Regions from separate parts of the Streptomyces sp. A01 genome, predicted to be linked through region 2. Evidence: predicted binding sites of a transcription regulator. Region 2 holds the regulator's gene; the other holds the start of a gene.

Region 1 (9,554 bases), on a different contig from region 2:
AGCGTAAACGCACTGTGCGTAGCTCGGCTACGCACCGCGAATCGCGAGGTGGACCACGTCAGGGACGCCTCGGGCAACTGCGATCTCTTCCGTCCGTACAGCCGTGAAACCGGCATTACGCAACGCTTCCTCGAAAGCGGGCGAAGGCCGCGCGGACCATACGGCGAGCACACCGCCGGGATTCAGCCACTCCCGGCAGGCCGCGAGCCCGGCGGGGGAGTACAGGCCGCCGTTGTCCTCGGTCACCGTCCAGTCCGGCCCGTTGTCGATGTCGAGGCACAGGGCGTCGTAGCGCTGCGGGGAACGCCGGGACAGCTGGGCGCGCGCGGGCCGTCCGGGGTGCCCGGGCGGGTCCTGGGGGAGCCCGGACGCCGGGCGGGGGCGCTCTGGTGCGGCGGCGGGCGGGCGCGGCTCGTCCGGCGCGGCGGCGGCTTCAGGGGCGCCGCGCAGGTAGCCGACCAGGTCGGTGTGCAGGATCTCCGTGCGCGGGTCGGCCAGCGCGTCGGCGGAGACGCTGCTGAGCGGGCCGCGCAGATGCCAGTCGATCACCGCGTCCTCGCGCTCGGCCACCACGATGCGGCCCCAGCGCGGCTCCGCCGCCGCCTCGGCCAGCGAGAACCCGACACCGAGACCGCCGATCAGCACGGCGGGCCTCGCGCCCTGCCCGGCTGGGCCGCCGGGCAGGGCGGCGAGCGCGGCGCGGATCAGCAGCCGCTCGGAGCGCCCGTCGGAGGTGTCCATCAGGAAGCAGCCGTTGGCGATGATCTCCCAGACCTCCCCGGGCGCCCGCCCGCGCCGCCGCAGGGCGACCTCCCCATACGGGCCTTCCCGGCGGTCCACGGTCACCGGCCGGTCATCGGCCTCCGGCCCGCCGCTGTCCACCGGCCCGCCCACGCCCGGCGGCTGGTCGCCCGTCGGCCCCCGGCTGTCGGGGGCGGGGTCGTACGCGGTCGACTCGTACGGCGCGGGCATCGTGCGGACCTCCGGAAAGTAGCGAGGCGGGACGGACCGGGCCATCTTGGCGGAGCCCCGATGGCCGGTCCAGCGAGTATCCGCGGACCGCTCGGGCGGCGCGCGGCCGAGCGTGAGGGGAAGGTGTGGACGCCGTTCAGGTGCAGTCGGTTGTCCAGTGTGATGATCGTCACATCCGTGGCCATCGGCGTGCCGCCCCCGGATGACAGAAGGTGGTGCCAGTGCGCCGCGCGTGGCTCGTGCGGCCTTGGCGAAAGGGGTCCCGGCGCGGTGAGCAGGTCGGGAGCAGCCGTTGGTACGGCTGAGGACGCGCGGGCGGTCGGTGCCGGCGCTGGCATGGTGACCGGCGAGGCCGGGGCTGGCGACCTGGTGGCCGAGGGCGCGCGGAAGGCCGCCGTGACGAGGGCCGCCGCCCTGGGGAGCACGGCTGGCGCCGTCACCCGTACGGACGCGCCCGCCGCCGCGGCGGACGCGGCTCCGGCCGCCGTCACCGCCGGTTCCCCGGCCGCCGCTGCCTCTCCCGCCGTGGGGGCGGCCGCGCCGGATGTGAACGCTCCGCAGCTCGGGCCCGCGTCGCGACGCACGGGGCGGGGCCGAAGCCGGGGCCGGCTCGCCCGGCTGGTCGCGGTGGCGCCGACGCCCGCACGTACCCCGTTCACGTTCTGCTACGCGGCCGTCCTCCTGGCCACCGGCCTCTTCGCCGGTCTGGGCGATCCGGGGACCGTGCACGGGGCGCTGGAGGGATCGAGCTCCGACGCCTCCAATCTCGCCGACCGGCCGCTGGTGGTGCTCGTCGCCAGCGGGATCTGGGTCGCGGGCGGCTTGATGTCGCCGTCGATCCTGTTCTTCCTGCTGGTGCTCAGCGTGCTGGAGCGGCGCGTCGGCGGCTGGCGCACGGCGGGTGTCTTCCTGTCCGGCCATGTCCTGGCCACACTGCTCACCGAGCTGCCCGTCGCCGCGTCCGTCGCCTCCGGTCATCTGCCCGCCAGCTCACTCGACCGGCTCGACTACGGGATCAGCTACGGGCTGCTGGCGAGCCTCGCCGCGCTCACCGGGCTGCTGACGCGCTGGGCGAGGTGGACGCTGCTGGCCGGGGTCTGCGCCGTCCTGACGCTCGACCTGATCGAGCTGGCCGACCCGCTGACCAACTGGGGGCACGTCATCGCGCTGCTGAGCGGCCTGGCCTGGTGGCCGTACCTGCGCCGCCGGGGCGCGCGAATCCAGCGGTCGCGAGCCGCCTGGTAGGCGCCGGGGCAGGCGCCTGACAGGGGCGGTCCCATCTCACGGCCTCATCTCACGGCCCCAGCCGGTCGGCTCGTACCCCCGGAGGCGGCTGGCGGTGGCAGCGTGCGCCGTCGCGGCGCTCCCCCTCTTCTCGCCCGGCGAGGCGATGCGAGGGAACATGAGTACGCATCCCGGCCAAGCCGGTCCGGGCGGGCCGACGTCGGACAGAAGGGGATGGCATCATGCGGACGATCTTCGTGAACCTGCCGGTCAGCGACGTGAAGCGGTCGGTGACGTTCTTCGGTGAGCTCGGCTTCACGTTCAACCCGGACTTCTCGGACGAGAAGACCTCGTGCATGGTCGTCGAGGAGAACATCTTCGTGATGCTCCTTGAGGAGGGCCGCTTCAGGGACTTCATCAACGGCGACATCAGTGACGCCACGAAGACCAAGGAAGTCCTCACCTGCCTGTCCGCCGACTCCAGGGAGCAGGTGGACCAGACGGTCGCGAAGGCGATAGCGGCGGGCGGAAAACCGTGGAAGCCGGTCATGGACGAGGGCCCGATGTACGGCGGAAGCTTCCAGGACCCCGACGGTCACGTCTGGGAGCTGATGTACATGGCGCAGCGGTAGCGGGCGGCCCTTCCCGCGTTCCGGGTGATCCCCTGCCCTTCCCGGGCGTGCGGCGTTGCGCGACTTATTGACTATTAGTCAAAACGCCAGCAGTGTCATGGGCCGACAGCGACCCTCGCACTCGCCCCTGGAGGGCTTATGAGTGATCACGCGTTGGCTGAACTCGGCACCGAACTCGGCGCGCCGCCGCCCCCGGGCTTCGCGGCGCTCACCCCGGCACAGCTCCAGCTTCTCGCGGGCGCGCTGCGCGCCGAGCGCGCGGCGCAGAACGACGGGCTGGAGGAGGCGGCGGAAAAGGCGTTGCTCCTGGTCCCCGCGCTGGCGCGCGGCCCGGTCCGCAAGATCCTCTTCAAGTGACGGGACGGTGACGACACCTCATGGACGCCCTGCGTAACCGTGCCGAGGCGGAGAAGGTCTCCCGCCTGCTGGGAGTCGACGACGGCTCGTTGGCCTTCCTCAACTCCCTGCCCGCCGACGAACTGCGCCGTTTCCGGGAGCAGACGGTCGCCGCCGTGTTCGACGGCGCCCCCGAGATGCTGGGACGGATCGCGGGCGCGACCAAACTCGTCCCCGCCGCCGTCGCCGCCGCCATCTCACAGAAGGCCCTCGGGCCCCGGCTCGCCGCCGCCGTGGCCGGTCGACTGGAGGGCCATCGCGCCGCGGCCATCATCGAGAAGCTGCCCGTCTCCTTCACCGCCCTCTCCTGCGCGCATCTCGACCCGCGGCGCATACAGGGCATCGTGGACAAGCTGGATGAGGACCTCGTGGTCCGAATAGCCGTCGCCCTGGCCGAGAACGACGACGTCATCACCATGGGCCGGTTCGTAGGACACCTGCGGGACTCCGCGCTCAGCCGCATCATCGGCCTGATCGACGACACGGTGGTGCTCCGCACCGGCTACTACATCGACCAGCCGGACCGGCTCGACCCGATACTCGACCTGCTGGGCGCCGAGCGCCTCGCCGCCGTGATCCGCAGCGCCTCCGGCGGCCTGTGGCTGGAGGCGCTCGCGGTGGCCGGGATGGTCGGCGTGGAGCGGCAGGCCGAGATCGCCGTCCTCACGGCGCGGCAGGACAGGGAATGGCTGGAGGGTCTGGTCCGTGCGACGCACGAGCAGGATCTGTGGCAGGCGCTGCTCCCCCTCGTGGCGCTGCTGGCGGAGGAGGAGCGCAGGGCCGTGGCCACACTGCCCGCGCTGCGGGACGCGCGGGTGCTCGACGGGATCGTGCGCGCGGTGGTCGCCACCGGGCTGTGGTCCGCCTTCCTCCCGCTGGCCACGGCCCTGGCGGAGGACTCCCGCAAGATCGTCGCCGACGCGGCGGCCCGGCTTCCCGCCGAGGACCTGGAAGCGCTGACCCTTGAGGTGCAGAAGCAGGACCTGTGGGAAGCGGTGATTCCGCTCGTCGGGCTGATGGACGACGCGGGGAAGGAACGCCTGATGGCGCTGCCCGCCTTCCAGGACCGGGAAGCCTGACCGGAGGGGTTCGCGGTGATCCCCTTGCAGGCGGGGCTCTTGTGGGCCTTCGCGACCGGCGCCACCTTCGCGTTGTCGGCGGCGCGCCAGCTCCAGCACTGGCGCGCCTTCACCAGCGGCGCCCCGCCCGGCCCTCTGGCCTGGCGGGCGTTGACCAGGACGGCCAGCCCCTATCTGTGCCTGACCGTGCTGTTCACCGCTGGACTGATGGTCCCGAGCGGCCTGTTCCTGCTCTGGCAGAACCCGTCGTGGGCGACCATGCACGCCGCCCCCCGACACGATGACGCCTGGGCGGGTTTCGTCGCCGGGTACGCGGGCGGTGCCGTGGCCGGGGCGGTGCTCGGGTTCCTGCTGGCCCAGGCGCTGTGCCTGCTGGGCGCCGGGTACTGGGCGTTCCTGCTGGCCGTCAGCGGTCACTTCCTGCTCTTCGGCGTGCTCGTCCACGGCTGGGACGGCACGGGCTACCGGCGGTTCCTGAGCACGAACCGCGCCGACCTGGCCCGGTGGCCTGACGACCGCGTCATCAACAACGTGCTGGAGTTCCTGACCTCCGGCACCTTCCTCGCGCTGCTGGTCTTCGGTACGACGGTGCTCGGCACCCTGCTCCTTGTCGAGATCGGCTGGCTCGCCGAAGGCTGGACCCTGCCGGGCGCCGACGTGGACCGCGAGGTGCCGCGCGTCATAGCTGTCGCCATCGCGGCGGCCGGGATCTACGGGCTGCCCCTCGCGGGCGCGGTGATCGCCAGCGTCCTGGTCCACCAGTTCGGATGGCCCGTCGGCCTGGCCGTCTTCGCCGTACTGGCCGGTCCGCTGCTGCTGCACGGCAGGTCGCCGGTGCGCTGGCTGTATCCGCTGGTGGGCATCCCCCGGGCGCCCTGGCGGGCCACCGCCGAACGGGTGAGGGAAGAGCGGCCCGCCGGATGACGTTGGCCCAGTGCGCGGCAACCGGCTTCTGCTGGCTCGGCGAACGTGATCGCTCACAGCGAACAGCCCCTGGGGAACACCAAAGGCATCAGAAGCATTGAGCCTACATAGCTCAACTTGCCTGCCTAAGGGGAGATCATGGCTTCGCTGTCCACACCGCTCACTCTGCCCGTGCTGCCGCTCGACAACGAGGTAGTGCTGCCCGGCATGGTGGTTCCGCTCGACCTGTCCGACGCGGATGTACGAGCCGCCGTGGAGGCGGCACAAGCCGTCGCCCACGAGGAGAGCGACCGCGCCGAAGGCCGCGGTGGCGGGGGCGGCGGAGGCAAGCCGCAGGTGCTGCTCGTCCCGCGGATCGAGGGGACGTACGCCGGGGTGGGCACGCTCGGCACCGTCGAACAGGTCGGCCGCCTCTCCGACGGCGACCCGGGAGCGCTGATCAGGGGCGTGCGCCGCATCCGCGTCGGGGCGGGCACCACGGGCCCGGGCGCGGCGCTCTGGATCGAAGGCACCCTCGTCGAGGAGGCCACCGCCGACGGCGAGGGGGAGATCTCGCCCGGCACGGTCGCCGAGCTGATGAAGGAGTACAAGGCCCTCGCCACCAGCTGGCTGCGCGAGCGCGGCGCCTGGCAGGTCGTGGACCGCGTACAGCAGATCGACGACGTCTCCCAGCTCGCCGACAACTCCGGCTACCTGCCCTTCTTCAGCGTCGCCCAGCGCCTTGAGCTGCTGGAGACCGTCGACCCGGTGGTCCGGCTGAAGCTCGCCATGGGCTGGCTCAGTGAGCATCTCGCCGAGCAGGACGTGGCCGAGTCCATCGCCAAGGACGTCCAGGACGGCGTCGACAAGCAGCAGCGCGAGTTCCTGCTGCGGCGTCAGATGGAGGCCGTACGCAAGGAGCTCGCCGAGCTGAACGGCGACGCTGAGGACGAGTCCGGCGACTACCGGGCCCGCGTGGAGGCCGCTGACCTGCCCGACAAGGTGCGGGAGGCGGCGCTCAAGGAGGTCGACAAGCTGGAGCGCGCGTCCGACCAGAGCCCCGAGGGCGGCTGGATCAGGACGTGGCTGGACACCGTGCTCGAACTGCCGTGGAATGAGCGGACAGAGGACGCGTACGACATCAAGGGCGCGAAGGAAGTCCTCGACGCGGACCACGCGGGGCTGCGGGACGTGAAGGAGCGCATCACCGAGTACCTGGCGGTGCGCAAGCGCCGCGCCGACCGTGGGCTCGGCGTCATCGGCGGCCGCCGGGGCGGAGCAGTGCTCGCCCTCGTCGGCCCGCCCGGCGTCGGAAAGACCTCACTCGGCGAATCGGTGGCGCGCGCCATGGGGCGCGAGTTCGTGCGGGTCGCGCTCGGCGGCGTGCGGGACGAGGCGGAGATCCGTGGCCACAGGCGTACGTACGTCGGCGCGCTGCCTGGCCGGATCGTACGGGCCATCAAGGAGGCCGGTTCGATGAACCCGGTCGTCCTCCTCGACGAGATCGACAAGGTCGGCTCCGATTTCCGGGGCGACCCGGCGGCCGCGCTGCTCGAAGTCCTGGACCCGGCGCAGAACCACACCTTCAGGGACCATTACCTGGAGGTCGAACTGGACCTTTCCGACGTGGTGTTCCTGGCGACCGCCAACGTCCTTGAGGCCATCCCCGAGGCGCTGCTCGACCGCATGGACCTGGTGCGGCTCGACGGCTACACCGAGGACGAGAAGGTCACCATCGCCCGCGACCACCTGCTGCCCCGGCAGCTGGAGCGCGCCGGTCTGGAGCCGGGCGAGGTCGTGCTCCAGGACGAGGCGCTCCGCAAGCTCGCGGGGGAGTACACCCGTGAGGCGGGCGTACGCAACCTGGAACGGGCCGTCGCACGGCTGCTGCGCAAGGTCGCGGCCCAGCACGAACTCGGCGAGCGGGAGCTGCCGTTCACGGTCGGCACCGATGAGCTGCGCCCGCTGATCGGACGGCCGCACCACACCCCCGAGTCCGCCCAGGACCCGGCCGAGCGCCGCACGGCCGTGCCGGGCGTGGTGACCGGTCTCGCCGTCACCGGCGCCGGTGGCGACGTGCTCTTCGTCGAAGCGTCACTGGCCGACCCCGAGACGGGCGGTGCCGGGCTGACGCTGACCGGCCAGCTGGGTGATGTCATGAAGGAGTCCGCGCGGATCGCGCTGTCCTTCCTGCGCTCGCACGGCGCCGAGCTGGAGCTGCCGGTCGCCGACCTCAAGGAACGCGGCGTACACCTGCACGTACCGGCGGGCGCGGTTCCCAAGGACGGCCCGAGCGCGGGCATCACGATGACCACGGCGCTCGCCTCGCTGCTGTCGGGACGCCAGGTGCGTCCGGACGTGGCCATGACCGGTGAGGTGTCGCTGACCGGCCGGGTGCTGCCCATCGGTGGCGTGAAGCAGAAGCTGCTGGCCGCGCACCGGGCCGGGGTGACGACCGTGATCATCCCCAAGCGCAACGAGCCCGACCTGGACGACGTCCCCGCCGAGGTGCTGGACCGGCTCGATGTGCACCCGGTCTCGGACGTACGGCAGGTGCTTGAGCTGGCGCTGACGCCCGCCACGGAGGCGGGCTCCGAGGCCGCCTCCGGTGCCGCCGGCGCGGAGGTTCCGGTCGCGGCGTGACGGGCCGCGGCCGGTCGGGACGGCCCCTCCCCGCTTCGGCGGGAAGGGGCCGTCCCGCTCGCCGGGGCCCCGGCGGCGAGGCGAGGCGCGTTCAGCCGGTCGCGAGGGCCTCCAGCTGCGCGAGAGAGCCGTTGAACCAGTTCTGGTCGCCAGGGAACGTGCCCGAGTCGGCGTACTGCCAGATGGTGTGGGTCTTCCAGCCCGCGGGGAGGGGGCCGGGGCTCTCCGCGTAGCGCGCGATCCACAGCGGGTGGTGCTCGCCGAAGCTGGCGTCGTCGCCGGTGCACTTGGTCCACCAGTTGGTGGAGGTGTAGATCGTCGGATACCGGCCCGTGCGCGCCCGCACCGTGTCGCTGAAGTCCTTGATCCACTTGACCAGCTCGGCCGCGGTGAGGCCGTAGCAGGTGTCGCCGTACGGGTTGTACTCCATGTCGAGCGCGGGCGGCAGCGTCTTGCCGTCCTTGCTCCAGCCGCCACCGTTGTCGACGAAGTAGTCGGCCTGGGCGGCGCCGCTGGAATTGCTGGGCAGGGCGTAGTGATAGGCGCCGCGGATCATGCCGGCGTCGTACGCGCCGCTGTACTGGTGAGGGTAGTCCGGGTTCTTGTAACTGGTGCCCTCGGTGGCCTTGACGTAGGCGAAGCGGGCGCCCTTGTCCCAGGCGGCCTTCCAGTCCACGGTGCCCTGGTGGCTGCTCACATCCATTCCCGCGACCTGTTCGGCACGCGGCTTGTCCGGTTTGTTGCGGAGGACGCCGCCCTCGTGCTCGCGGATCATCGAGCCCGCCCGGTGGTCCTTCGGGTCCGGTTCGGCGGCTCCTGCGGACGCGGTCAGCGGGAGGGTCGTCAGTGCGGCCACGGCGAGGGTCAGCCAGGCCGTGCGGGGGGCGGTACGGCGACGGAGGGAGTTCGGGAACATGGGGGGTGCCTCTCGTCAGAGGAAGTGCGGAGCACGTGCACCGATTCGCGGGAAGAACGCCGGAAGGAGTGCGTGGGGGAGCGCCGGGATGAAGCCGAGGGGAAACGGTGCGGTGGGCCCCTCCTGGGGGAGGAGGAGCCCACGTGCGAAGGGTGGGGGGTTGGTGGTGCGTAAACGGGGACGCCTGCCAGTGGAACGGTTGGCTGGGCGGTCCATGGAATCAGGCAGCGGGAGCAGTTGCCCGGAGCGTGGCCCGGCTCGGCCGCCGGGTTCAGCCGCCTGGCTCAGAGAGCCGCCTCACAGCGGTCCCGTCCTCGCCTCGACCGGGGCGGCGGCTCCCGGCCTGGCCCCGGCTCCGTGGCGGGACCTGGGCTCCGGGTCCGGGAGAGTGGCCTCAGCCGTTGGCGAGTGCCTGGAGCCGGTCGTAGGCGCCGTTGAACTGGTTGTGGTCACCGACGATCGGCCCGGAGGAGGTGTACTGCCACATCGTGTGGAAACCCCACCCCGCCGGGAGTTCTCCCACCGATGAGCCATAGCGCGGAATCCACAGCGGATTGGTGCTGCCGAAGCCCGCGTAGTCGCCCGTGCAGGTCTTCCACCAATTCGTGGAGGTGTAGATCACCGCGTCGCGGCCGGTCCGCGATTTGTAGGTGGTGAAGAAGTCCCGCACCCAGTTGACCATCGCGCCCTGGCTCAGCCCGTAACACGTGGCGCCATACGGGTTGTATTCCAGGTCCAGCGCGCCGGGAAGCGTCTTGCCGTCCCGTGACCAGCCGCCACCGTTGTTGA
Region 2 (9,554 bases):
TCGCCACCGTCAGCCAGAAGCTCGGCCAGGCGATGTACGCGGACGCGCAGGCCGCCGGTGCGGGCGCCGAGGGTGCCGCGGGCGCTGAGGGTGCCGGTGCCGCGGGCCAGGCCAAGGACGACGACGTCGTGGACGCCGAGATCGTCGACGACGAGAAGACGGATGACCGAAGGGATGGTGCCGCGTGACGGAGGAGACCCCGGGCTTCGACGAACAGCCCGACGTCCCCTCTGATGCCGCATCAACCCCCGACGCCGCGTCGCAGACCGACGCGGCGGAGGGGGCCGGGTCCGCCGACAAGGCGGGCCCGGCGGCCCCGGCAGGGGACGCACAGCGAAACGGTCAGGCGAAGCAGGACGTGGCCCTCACGGCCCAGCTCGACCAGGTCCGTACCGCGCTCAACGAGCGCACCGCGGACCTCCAGCGCCTCCAGGCGGAGTACCAGAACTACCGCCGCCGGGTGGAGCGGGACCGGGCCACGGTCGCGGAGATCGCCGCGGCGAAGCTCCTGACCGAGCTCCTTCCCGTACTCGACGACATCGGCCGCGCGCGGGAACATGGCGAGCTGGTCGGTGGGTTCAAGTCGGTCGCCGAGTCGCTGGAGAGCGCGGCGGCCAAGCTGGGCCTGCAGCAGTTCGGCAAGGAGGGCGAGCCCTTCGATCCGCTGGTGCACGAGGCGCTGATGCACAGCTACGCGCCGGACGTCACGGAAACGACGTGCGTGTCGATCCTCCAGCCGGGGTATCGGATCGGCGAGCGAACGATTCGCCCCGCGCGGGTCGCCGTCGCCGAGCCGCAGCCAGGTGCCGCGGCGGGCGGCAGCGGTGACGAAGCGGCAGACGAGGAGAGCGGTGGCCCAGACGAGGGCTGACGCGGTGCACGGAGAGGAGGGACGTCGAGGATGAGCACCAAGGACTTCGTGGAGAAGGACTACTACAAGGTCCTCGGCGTCCCGAAGGACGCCACCGAGGCCGAGATCAAGAAGGCGTACCGGAAGCTCGCCCGCGAGTACCACCCGGACGCCAACACCGGGAACGCGAAGGCCGAGGAGCGCTTCAAGGAGATCTCCGAGGCGAACGACGTCCTCGCTGATCCCAAGCGGCGCAAGGAGTACGACGAGGCCCGAGCGCTGTTCGGCAACGGCGGCTTCCGGCCGGGCCCGGGCGGGCCCGGCGGCACCGGCAACTTCAACTTCGACCTGGGCGACCTCTTCGGAGGCGGCGGACCCCAGGGCGGCGGCACCGGTCCTGGCGCCGGGGGCTTCGGCGGCGGTCTCGGCGACGTCTTCGGCGGCCTGTTCAACCGGAGCGGCGCGGGCACCCGTACCCAGCCGCGCCGGGGCCAGGACATCGAGTCCGAGGTGACGCTCAGCTTCACCGAGGCGGTGGACGGGGCGACCGTCCCGCTGCGGATGTCCAGCCAGGCGCCCTGCAAGGCGTGCCAGGGCACGGGCGACAAGAACGGCACCCCCAGGGTGTGCCCGACCTGCGTCGGCACCGGGCAGGTCAGCCGGGGCGGCGGTGGCGGCTTCTCGCTCACCGACCCGTGCGTGGACTGCCGGGGCCGCGGCCTGATCGCCCAGGACCCCTGCGACCAGTGCAAGGGCAGCGGTCGCGCCCGCTCCTCGCGGACCATGCAGGTCCGCATCCCGGCGGGCGTCAGCGACGGCCAGCGCATCAGACTGCGCGGCAAGGGCGCGCCGGGCGAGACGGGCGGCCCGGCGGGCGACCTGTACGTCGTGGTCCACGTCGACGCCCACCCGGTCTTCGGCCGCAAGGGCGACAACCTGACCGTCACCGTGCCCGTCACCTTCGCGGAGGCGGCCCTCGGCGCCGAGATCAAGGTCCCGACGCTGGGCGGCCCGGCGGTCACCCTCAAGCTGCCCGCCGGTACGCCGGGTGGCCGCACCATGCGCGCCCGTGGCAAGGGAGCGGCGCGCAAGGATGGCACTCGGGGCGATCTGCTTGTCACCATAGAGATCGCGGTGCCGCAGGATCTGAGTGACAAGGCGCGAGACGCGCTGGAGACGTACCGCGAAGCGACATCGGACGAGGACCCGAGGTCCGAGCTGTTCCAGGCCGCGAAGGGAGCATGAGATGGACGGCCGAGGCGTACGGAGGCCAGGCGGCCCCAGCCGCAACCCCTACGAGCTGACCGACGAGTCACCGGTATACGTCATCTCGGTCGCCGCTCAGCTCTCCGGCCTGCACCCGCAGACCCTGCGGCAGTACGACCGTCTCGGCCTGGTCTCCCCTGACCGCACCCCGGGCCGCGGCCGCCGCTACTCGGCCCGCGACATCGAGCTCCTGCGCCAGGTCCAGCAGCTGAGCCAGGACGACGGCGTCAACCTCGCCGGCATCAAGCGGATCATCGAACTGGAGAACCAGGTGATCGCGCTCCAGTCACGCGTCGCCGAACTCCAGCAGGCCGTCGAGGGCGCCGCGGCGACCATCCAGCAGCGCGAGGCAGCCGTCCACGCCTCGTACCGGCGGGACCTGGTCCCGTACAACCAGGTCCAACAGTCGAGCGCGCTGGTGGTCTGGCGACCGAAGCGGCCGGGTGTGGAGTAGCCCCGCTCGTCTTTCGCCTCGTTCGCCGTTTCTCGGTCGCTTTCTCCGTCTGTACGGTCGTTTTCTCAGGCTGTACGCGCAGGCCCGTCACCCGGTCGCCGGGCGGCGGGCTTGTCGCTGTGTGGGGGCTGGTGGCTTGCTCGGGGGCGCTCGCCGTCAGGGCTGCGCACCGCCGTTCATCCGATCGGATGGACAAACGATCGAAAGCCGACCGCCAGGCCGCCCGCTCCCTAACGTGGCGGCGTCGCTTGTGCCGCAGGGGACGCCCACCCACACTTGAGGAGGAGGTGCCGCGCTATGACCGCTCTCGTCCACGAAGCCCCGCCGGAGGTGCCAGCCATGCCCCCCCCGACGCTCGATGAGGCCCTGTGGCAGGCGTGGAAGACCATGGAACTCCCCGAGGGCTTCAACGCCGAGATCGTCGAGGGGTTCATCGAGGTGTCGCCGACTGGACGCTTGGACCATGGCCAGACCGCCAACCGACTGCGCCGGATGCTGGACAAGCATCTTGAGGGTAGTGACTTCGCCGCTCACCAGGACATCAATGTGATCCATGGGCTCAAGCCATGGGTGCCTGACGTGTTCATTGGGCCCGTGGACCTGGCGGACATCGCTACCGAGGACGGCCTGGGCGCCGACGCCACCGCTGTTCAGTTCGTCGCGGAGGTTGTCTCCCCGGGCCGAGCGAACATCAAGCGCGACCGGGTCCGCAAGCGCCGCGCGTACGCCGAGGCGGGCATCCCGGTCTACGTCCTCATCGACGACCACGACAACCACGGCACGGTGACGGTCCTGACCGCCCCCTCCCGCGAAGAGGGCGTCTATGCCGCCTCCACCCGCGTTCCGTACGGCACCGAGGTGACCATCCCGGAGGGCCCGGCGAAGGGTTTCGTGATCACGGAGGCCGTGACGGGGCCGCGCAGGGCGTGAGCCGGCAGACGTGTCCGCAGACGTGATGGGCCCGCTACCCCGGTTGGGTGGCGGGCCTGTTGTCGTCCTCCATCAGGCCGTACGGTGTAGCTACACCGCGATTCGTGCGGTTTTCCCGCGCGAAAGGCGCTGAAGCCGCTCGGAGGAGGTGAACGGGGATGTTGCTGAGTTTTCGCGTGGCCAATCACCGTTCCATCAGAGAAGAGCAGCAGCTCCTGCTGGCTCCCGTCTACGACGCGGACCGCCCCGAGGGCACGGAGTGGCAGGCGGTGCCGGTCGCGGCGCTGTTCGGCGCGAACGCGGCGGGCAAGTCGAATGTGGTGCACGCGCTCCAGTTCCTCGCCACGCTGGTGGTGTCGTCGCACCGGGACGCTGAGCCGGGTGGCGGCATCGAGCGGTATCCGTTCGCGCTGGACCCCGAGTGCGCGGACGAGCCGTCGTGGTACGTGGTGGACCTGGTGCTGGCCGGTGTGCGGCATACGTACGGGTGCAGCATGGACGGCGAGCGGGTCCTCGATGAGTGGCTCTACAGCTATCCGAAGGGCCGCAAGCGGACGGTTTTCCAGCGGTCGGGGGACGACTTCGTCTTCGGTGAGACGCTGCCGAGACGCGAGCTGGAGCTGATCAAGAACATCACCGAACCGAACAGCTTGTTCCTGTCGGTGGCCGCCCGCTCCCGGCAGGACGCGGTACAACCGGTGTACGAGTGGTTCAGGTCGCAGCTGACGTTCCGGTCGGGCGGCGGCTTCCAGACGCTGTGGGGTCTCGAAGCGGAACAAATCCTGACTGAGCCCGCGCTGATTCCCTCCGTGGTCAGCCTGTTGCGCGCGGCGGACCTCGGCATCGAGAACGTGGGCATCGAGACCGTGCGGGACGATGAGCTCCACGCGGACAGAATGCTGAGGGGAGCGCGGCCCAGCAAGTCACACCGGAACCTCCTGGCGAGGGCCCTGCTGCCCAGGGAGCGACGTCGGGTGTGGGTTCAGCAGCGCGGCCGGGGCGGCAGCGTCCGGATGGGCATGGAGGACCAGTCGGCGGGCACGAAGGCACTGTTGGCCTATGCCGTTCCTGTTCTGAGCGCACTGGGCGACGGGGGACTGCTCGTCGTGGACGAGGTCGACTCCAGCCTGCATCCACGCCTCACCGCACACCTGATCAAGCTGTTCCACGACCCCGCCACCAACCCGCACGGTGCACAACTCCTGCTCACCACGCACGATGCGAGCCTGCTCGGCCGCGACGGCGGCGAGGACGTTCTCAAGCGGGACGAGGTGTGGTTCGTGGAGAAGGACGAGTACGGCGAGACGACGATCTTCCCGCTCTCCGACTTCAAGCCACGCCAGGACGAGAACCGGGAACGCCGCTATCTGGGGGGCAGCTACGGCGCGGTCCCGTTCCTGAGCGACGAACGCTTCGAGGCGGCGGTGGCCGCCCGTGGGAGGGGGCCGGGTGGCGAGGACCCCGAAGAGTAGCGGGCGGCGCCGTCCCGCCTTCGAGTCGAACCTCTCACGGGGGCCCGCGACTCGCCGTGCTCGCATGCGCCTGCTGGTTGTCTGCGACGGCGAGGTGACCGAGCGGGACTACGTTCAGGGGCTCGTCAACCACCTCGGCAACCCCGCCGTCACGGTCCGGGTGCGGACGAAGTCGTGCTCGCCGTCGCAGCTTGTCGATTACGCGGTCAAGGAACAGGACCGCGTTGCTGGGGACTTCGACGAGGTCTGGTGCGTCTTCGACATCGACCACTACGACGTCGCGGCAGCGGTAGCGGAGGCCCAGCGGCAGGGCATTAAGGTCGCCCTGTCCAACCCGTGCTTCGAGCTGTGGCTGATCCTGCACTTCCGCGCGCACAGCTCGTACGCGGCGACGTACAAGGACCTGCTGCCGCACCTGAAGAAGCACGTGCCTGGTTACGACAAGGCGCGCCTGAACTTCGCGGACTACGAGGCGCGTTGGTCCGAAGCCGTAACGCACGCCCGGCGGTTGGCTGAGCCGGGACAGGAACACCGTACGAACCCGTCCACAGGGATGTGGATGCTTGTGGAGCGGGTCGCGGAGCGCTGAGGGCTCCGCGTGCCGCCCTGTGGCTCACGCCCGTTCGCGGGGCGGTGGCCTGTCGATCTCGCACCACACGACCTTGGACGCCGGTCCCCACAGCTCGCCCTGGAGCGGAAAGTGGTTCCACCGGTCGGAGAACAACCGCAGCAGATGCAGGCCCCTGCCCCCCTCGCTGTCGTCGCCGACTTCCCGTACGTCCGGTGGCTCGCTACTGGTGTCCCATACGGTCAGCCGCAACGTCCCGGTCTCCTCGGTCCAGGTGAGCCTGAGGTCCGCCTCACCGTCCGAGTGCACGATGGCGTTCGTCAGCATCTCGCTGGCCAGCAACTCGGCCTGATCGGTCAGTTCGGTCAGTTCGTGGACGGCCAGAACGGTCCGCACAGAAGCTCGTGCGACACCGATGGCTCGCGGGTCATGCGGGATGTGGAAGCTGTACTCGAAGGGCGTGATCTGGGATGCGGTGAGGGGCATGGGAGCCTCCTGATGGCGCGATGGGGCGGGCCGACCGGTGTCCATGCCGCTGCCCTCGCCGGACATGCCGGTGCCTGTGCCCTGGCGGGCGGCAGACATGGGGGTAGCGGTGCGCTTCCGGTGTGGCCGGTAACCACTCTGTGAGCGGCGCAGTACTCAACGTAGAGGCCAAGTATGGCCCCTTGCAACACGTTCTTCGACGTTCGCCCGATCGTGCTGAGCCGTGACACAGTGGCGCCGCAAGCCCGAGAAGGAAGAGAAGTCCATGGCGAGGAGGAGCAACCCCACGGCACGCCAAGTGCGGTTGGGAGCGGAACTCAGAAAGTTGCGAGAGGGTGCGGGAGTTCCTGCGCGTGAGGCTGCCCGCGCGGTCGGCGTGGACCAGGCGACGATGTCCCACCTGGAGGCGGGACGCATCGCAGTTGGCGCTGAGCGCGTGCGAAATCTGGCGTCCTCTTACGGCGTTGAGGATGCCGCGTTGGTGGACGCTCTAGCGGCGATGGCTTCAGAGCGTGTGCGAGGTTGGTGGCAGAAATATCGAGCGGTTGGCAGTACTGCTCTGCTCGACCTTGCGGAGCTTGAACACCACGCTCCCCGCCTCAGGATTTTTCAGGTGGTGCATATCCCGGGCCTTTTTCAGACGGAGGAACACAGCCGCGCTCTGTTCAATAACGCACAATACGGATTGTCACGGGACCGCGCTGACGCGCTGGTGGCCTTTCGCCAGGCGCGTCGTCAGATCCTCGACCGTGACAAGCCGCCTGTTGTCAGGCTGGTCATCCATGAAGCAGCGCTTCGGATGCAGGTGAGTGGTCGGAAGGTCGTCCGTAGCCAACTTGAGTTTCTTTTGCGGGAGTCGCATCGGCCTTCAGTGCACTTCAGGGTCATTCCCTTTGCCCGGGAGGGCTTTTCGCCCGCGTTCGCGATGTTCTACGCAGACGGCGTAGTAGTCCAGCTGGATACGGCGCAGTTTGACATCGTGCGAGGGTCCTCTTTCGTTGATGATGCCGAGCAGTTGTCTGAGTATCGACAGGCGTTCAGCTTGCTGGAGCAAGATGCGCTGTCGACGGACGAGACTCGGGACTTCGTCAACGACATGATCCGGGAGTTGTGAGGGTGCGGGCTGTGACGCAATGGCGAAAGAGTTCGTTTTCCGGCCCCTATGAGCAAAACGAGTGCGTCGAGGTATCGAAGGCCGCAGACGACCTCATACGTCTCCGGGAGAGCGACGCCCCCGGCGTCGTCCTCATCACCACACCGACCGCCCTCCGGGGCCTCATCGGGGCCGTCAAGGCGGGGGCGTTCGGCCCTTCGGCTTCCTGACGCGCAGAGCCGCCTGCGGCGGGCCTGGTCTTCGTATGGCCTCGCCGTGTGGCAGCGAATCGCGGTCGTGAACTTCAAGCGGACTTGAGGGGACATATGCCCCCACCAGGCGCAGTATGGAGATGATGGCAGGAGGTAGCACCATGATGGAAGTCAAGACGATCGAGAAGCCGGATGAGCGGCGAGATTTTCCCCGAGGGCACCTCGAAGCGCTCCACATGACGGGGCTGGACTTCGCTATTGCCACGTTTGAGCCTGGCTGGCGGTGGTCGGAGTCGCTGGGTCCTCTCGTGGGGACCAAGAGCTGCGAGGTCCACCACAACGGGTTCCTGGTGCAGGGTCGGCTGCGCGTGCGCATGGACGACGGGGCCGAGTCCGAGGTCGGGCCCGGGGACGTGTTCGTTGTCCCGCCGGGTCACGACGCGTGGGTCGTGGGTGACGAGCAGGTCATCGCGTATGACTTCGCTGGTGGCATGGCCCAGGAGTACGCCCGCCTGGAAGAGGGCTGACTCATGACGTTCGTGCAGGTCATCGACTACGAGACCACGCAGGAAGCGAAAATGGGAGAGGCCTTCGACGAGTGGCTGGCGGCCACCGAAGGCAAGCGCACGGTGAGCCGGGAGTGTCACACGAAGGACCGTGACAGGCCGAACCACTACGTGGACATCGTTGAGTTCCCGTCGTACGAGAAGGCGATGGCCAACAGTGAGCTGCCCGAGACGCAACGCGTGGCGGAAAAGTTCCGCGCGTTGTGCACCGCCGAGCCCCGGTTCTTGAACCTGGAGGTCATCGACGAAGTGCGGTAAGCATGGCAGGGGCGGCAGGACTCGAACCTGCGGCCTTCGGTTTTGGAGACCGGTGCTCTGGCCAGCTGAGCTACACCCCTTTGGTGTGCGTTAGTTTCGCACGGCGTGCGGCCCGTCGCCATGATTTTCGCGCGGACGGTCCGCTGGTGACCGCCGAAGGTGGGGGTCGTGGGCGGGGCCTTCGTGGGTCATGACGCGTCACGCCAGGGAGGCGCTCCGCACCACCGTGATGCGGCGGCCGGGCCGTTCCTCAGACCCGGCCCATGCCCCTGGTCAACGTGATCTCGATCGCCACGCGCTCCGGGTTGGGGGTCGGTGTGCGGCCGTAGCGGTCGGCGTAGCGGCGGACGGCCTCGGCGACCGATTCGGGGTCGGTGCGGACCCGGGCGCGGCCCTCCAGGGTTGACCAGCGGTCCTTGTCGACCTGGCAGACGGCGACCGGCGCGCCCTCTTCGCCTGCCGCCAGGACGTTGGCGACCTTGGTGCTGGTCCTGCGGGTGATGACGCGCGCGAGCCCGGCCTCGGGGTCGTAGGTGACGCCCACGGCGACCACGTGGGGTGTGCCGTTCGGGCGCATCGTGGTCAGCGTGCAGAGGTGGTAGTCGCGCCAGAACGCGAGGAATTCGGGGCTGGGGTCGCGCGGGTCGATGGCCATGACCGGCAGCGTAATCGGCGAGCTTGAGGGCGCGGGCCGGGGGCCGGACGGTTGTCCGGTGGGATGGCGGGAGCCGTTTTCTCCCGCTCCCGCCGGCATTCTCAGCTCACAGGAAGTCCGTGGTCTCCAGGTCGAAGGAGAAGGGAGCGGGCAGGGGGATGGGCTTGCCGAAGGCCCGGGACTGGGCATCCGCGTACACGCCGTTCATGGGGTCGCCGAACAGGGTGATGGCGGATTTGCCGCGGTCGACGAGCAAGTAGAGAGGGATCTCGGCACGGGCGTAGCAGTCGCGCTTGGCGACACGGTCGCCGTCGGGCCTGCTGCTGGTCACCTCCACGACCATGGCGACTCCACCGCAGGGCATCCAGGACGGGGCGCCCCGGAAGAGACGCAGTTCGCGTGGCGCGAAGGTGATGTCCGGGATGACCCGGTTCTTGGGGCACAGGCCGCCCCGGGGCAGGATCAGCCCCGAGTTGCCGGACTGCTGCATGGGCGTCTGGGAGCGCTCGTACGTCTGCCAGACGATGAGCTCGATGGCGTCCTGGTGGTCGCCGTCCGGAGTCGGTGACACGACGATTTCCCCCTCGATGAGCTCGGCCTTGAAGCCTTCGGGCGTCTTCAGGGCCAGAAAGCTCTCAAGGAGGAGGTCTTCCTGCGTGGGCGTCGGCTCGTGTGCCATAGCCGTCATGCTGCACCCCCTTGTGGTCGCTGGCCAGTGTGGCTGGCCGGGGGTGGGGGAGCCGG

What was found. Region 2 encodes HspR, which represses chaperone genes until heat shock. Its sites were predicted from a motif close to TTGAGNNNNNNNNNCTCAA; they were not measured.
Region 1: lon (endopeptidase La) is a predicted target of HspR. The motif match lies at 5,325-5,343, and genes of this name have one in related genera.

Annotation. Positions count from the first base shown of each region.
Region 1 covers NZ_JBWLKN010000009.1:278,365-287,918, forward strand. The annotation lists gene AC5P1B_RS15275 (spermidine synthase) at 28-972, opposite strand; gene AC5P1B_RS15280 (rhomboid-like protein) at 1,243-2,217, shown strand; gene AC5P1B_RS15285 (VOC family protein) at 2,436-2,828, shown strand; gene AC5P1B_RS15290 (hypothetical protein) at 2,967-3,185, shown strand; gene AC5P1B_RS15295 (hypothetical protein) at 3,206-4,303, shown strand; gene AC5P1B_RS15300 (hypothetical protein) at 4,319-5,227, shown strand; gene lon (endopeptidase La) at 5,366-7,849, shown strand; gene AC5P1B_RS15310 (lysozyme) at 7,941-8,765, opposite strand; gene AC5P1B_RS15315 (lysozyme) at 9,160-9,554, opposite strand, start outside.
Region 2 covers NZ_JBWLKN010000022.1:3,140-12,693, forward strand. The annotation lists gene dnaK (molecular chaperone DnaK) at 1-188, shown strand, start outside; gene grpE (nucleotide exchange factor GrpE) at 185-871, shown strand; gene dnaJ (molecular chaperone DnaJ) at 902-2,095, shown strand; gene AC5P1B_RS25930 (heat shock protein transcriptional repressor HspR) at 2,097-2,570, shown strand; gene AC5P1B_RS25935 (Uma2 family endonuclease) at 2,910-3,500, shown strand; gene AC5P1B_RS25940 (AAA family ATPase) at 3,677-4,972, shown strand; gene AC5P1B_RS25945 (RloB family protein) at 5,037-5,561, shown strand; gene AC5P1B_RS25950 (ATP-binding protein) at 5,586-6,026, opposite strand; gene AC5P1B_RS25955 (helix-turn-helix domain-containing protein) at 6,250-7,140, shown strand; gene AC5P1B_RS25960 (DUF397 domain-containing protein) at 7,152-7,349, shown strand; gene AC5P1B_RS25965 (cupin domain-containing protein) at 7,493-7,858, shown strand; gene AC5P1B_RS25970 (hypothetical protein) at 7,862-8,155, shown strand; tRNA gene AC5P1B_RS25975 (tRNA-Trp) at 8,159-8,235, opposite strand; gene AC5P1B_RS25980 (pyridoxamine 5'-phosphate oxidase family protein) at 8,406-8,810, opposite strand; gene AC5P1B_RS25985 (Uma2 family endonuclease) at 8,917-9,498, opposite strand.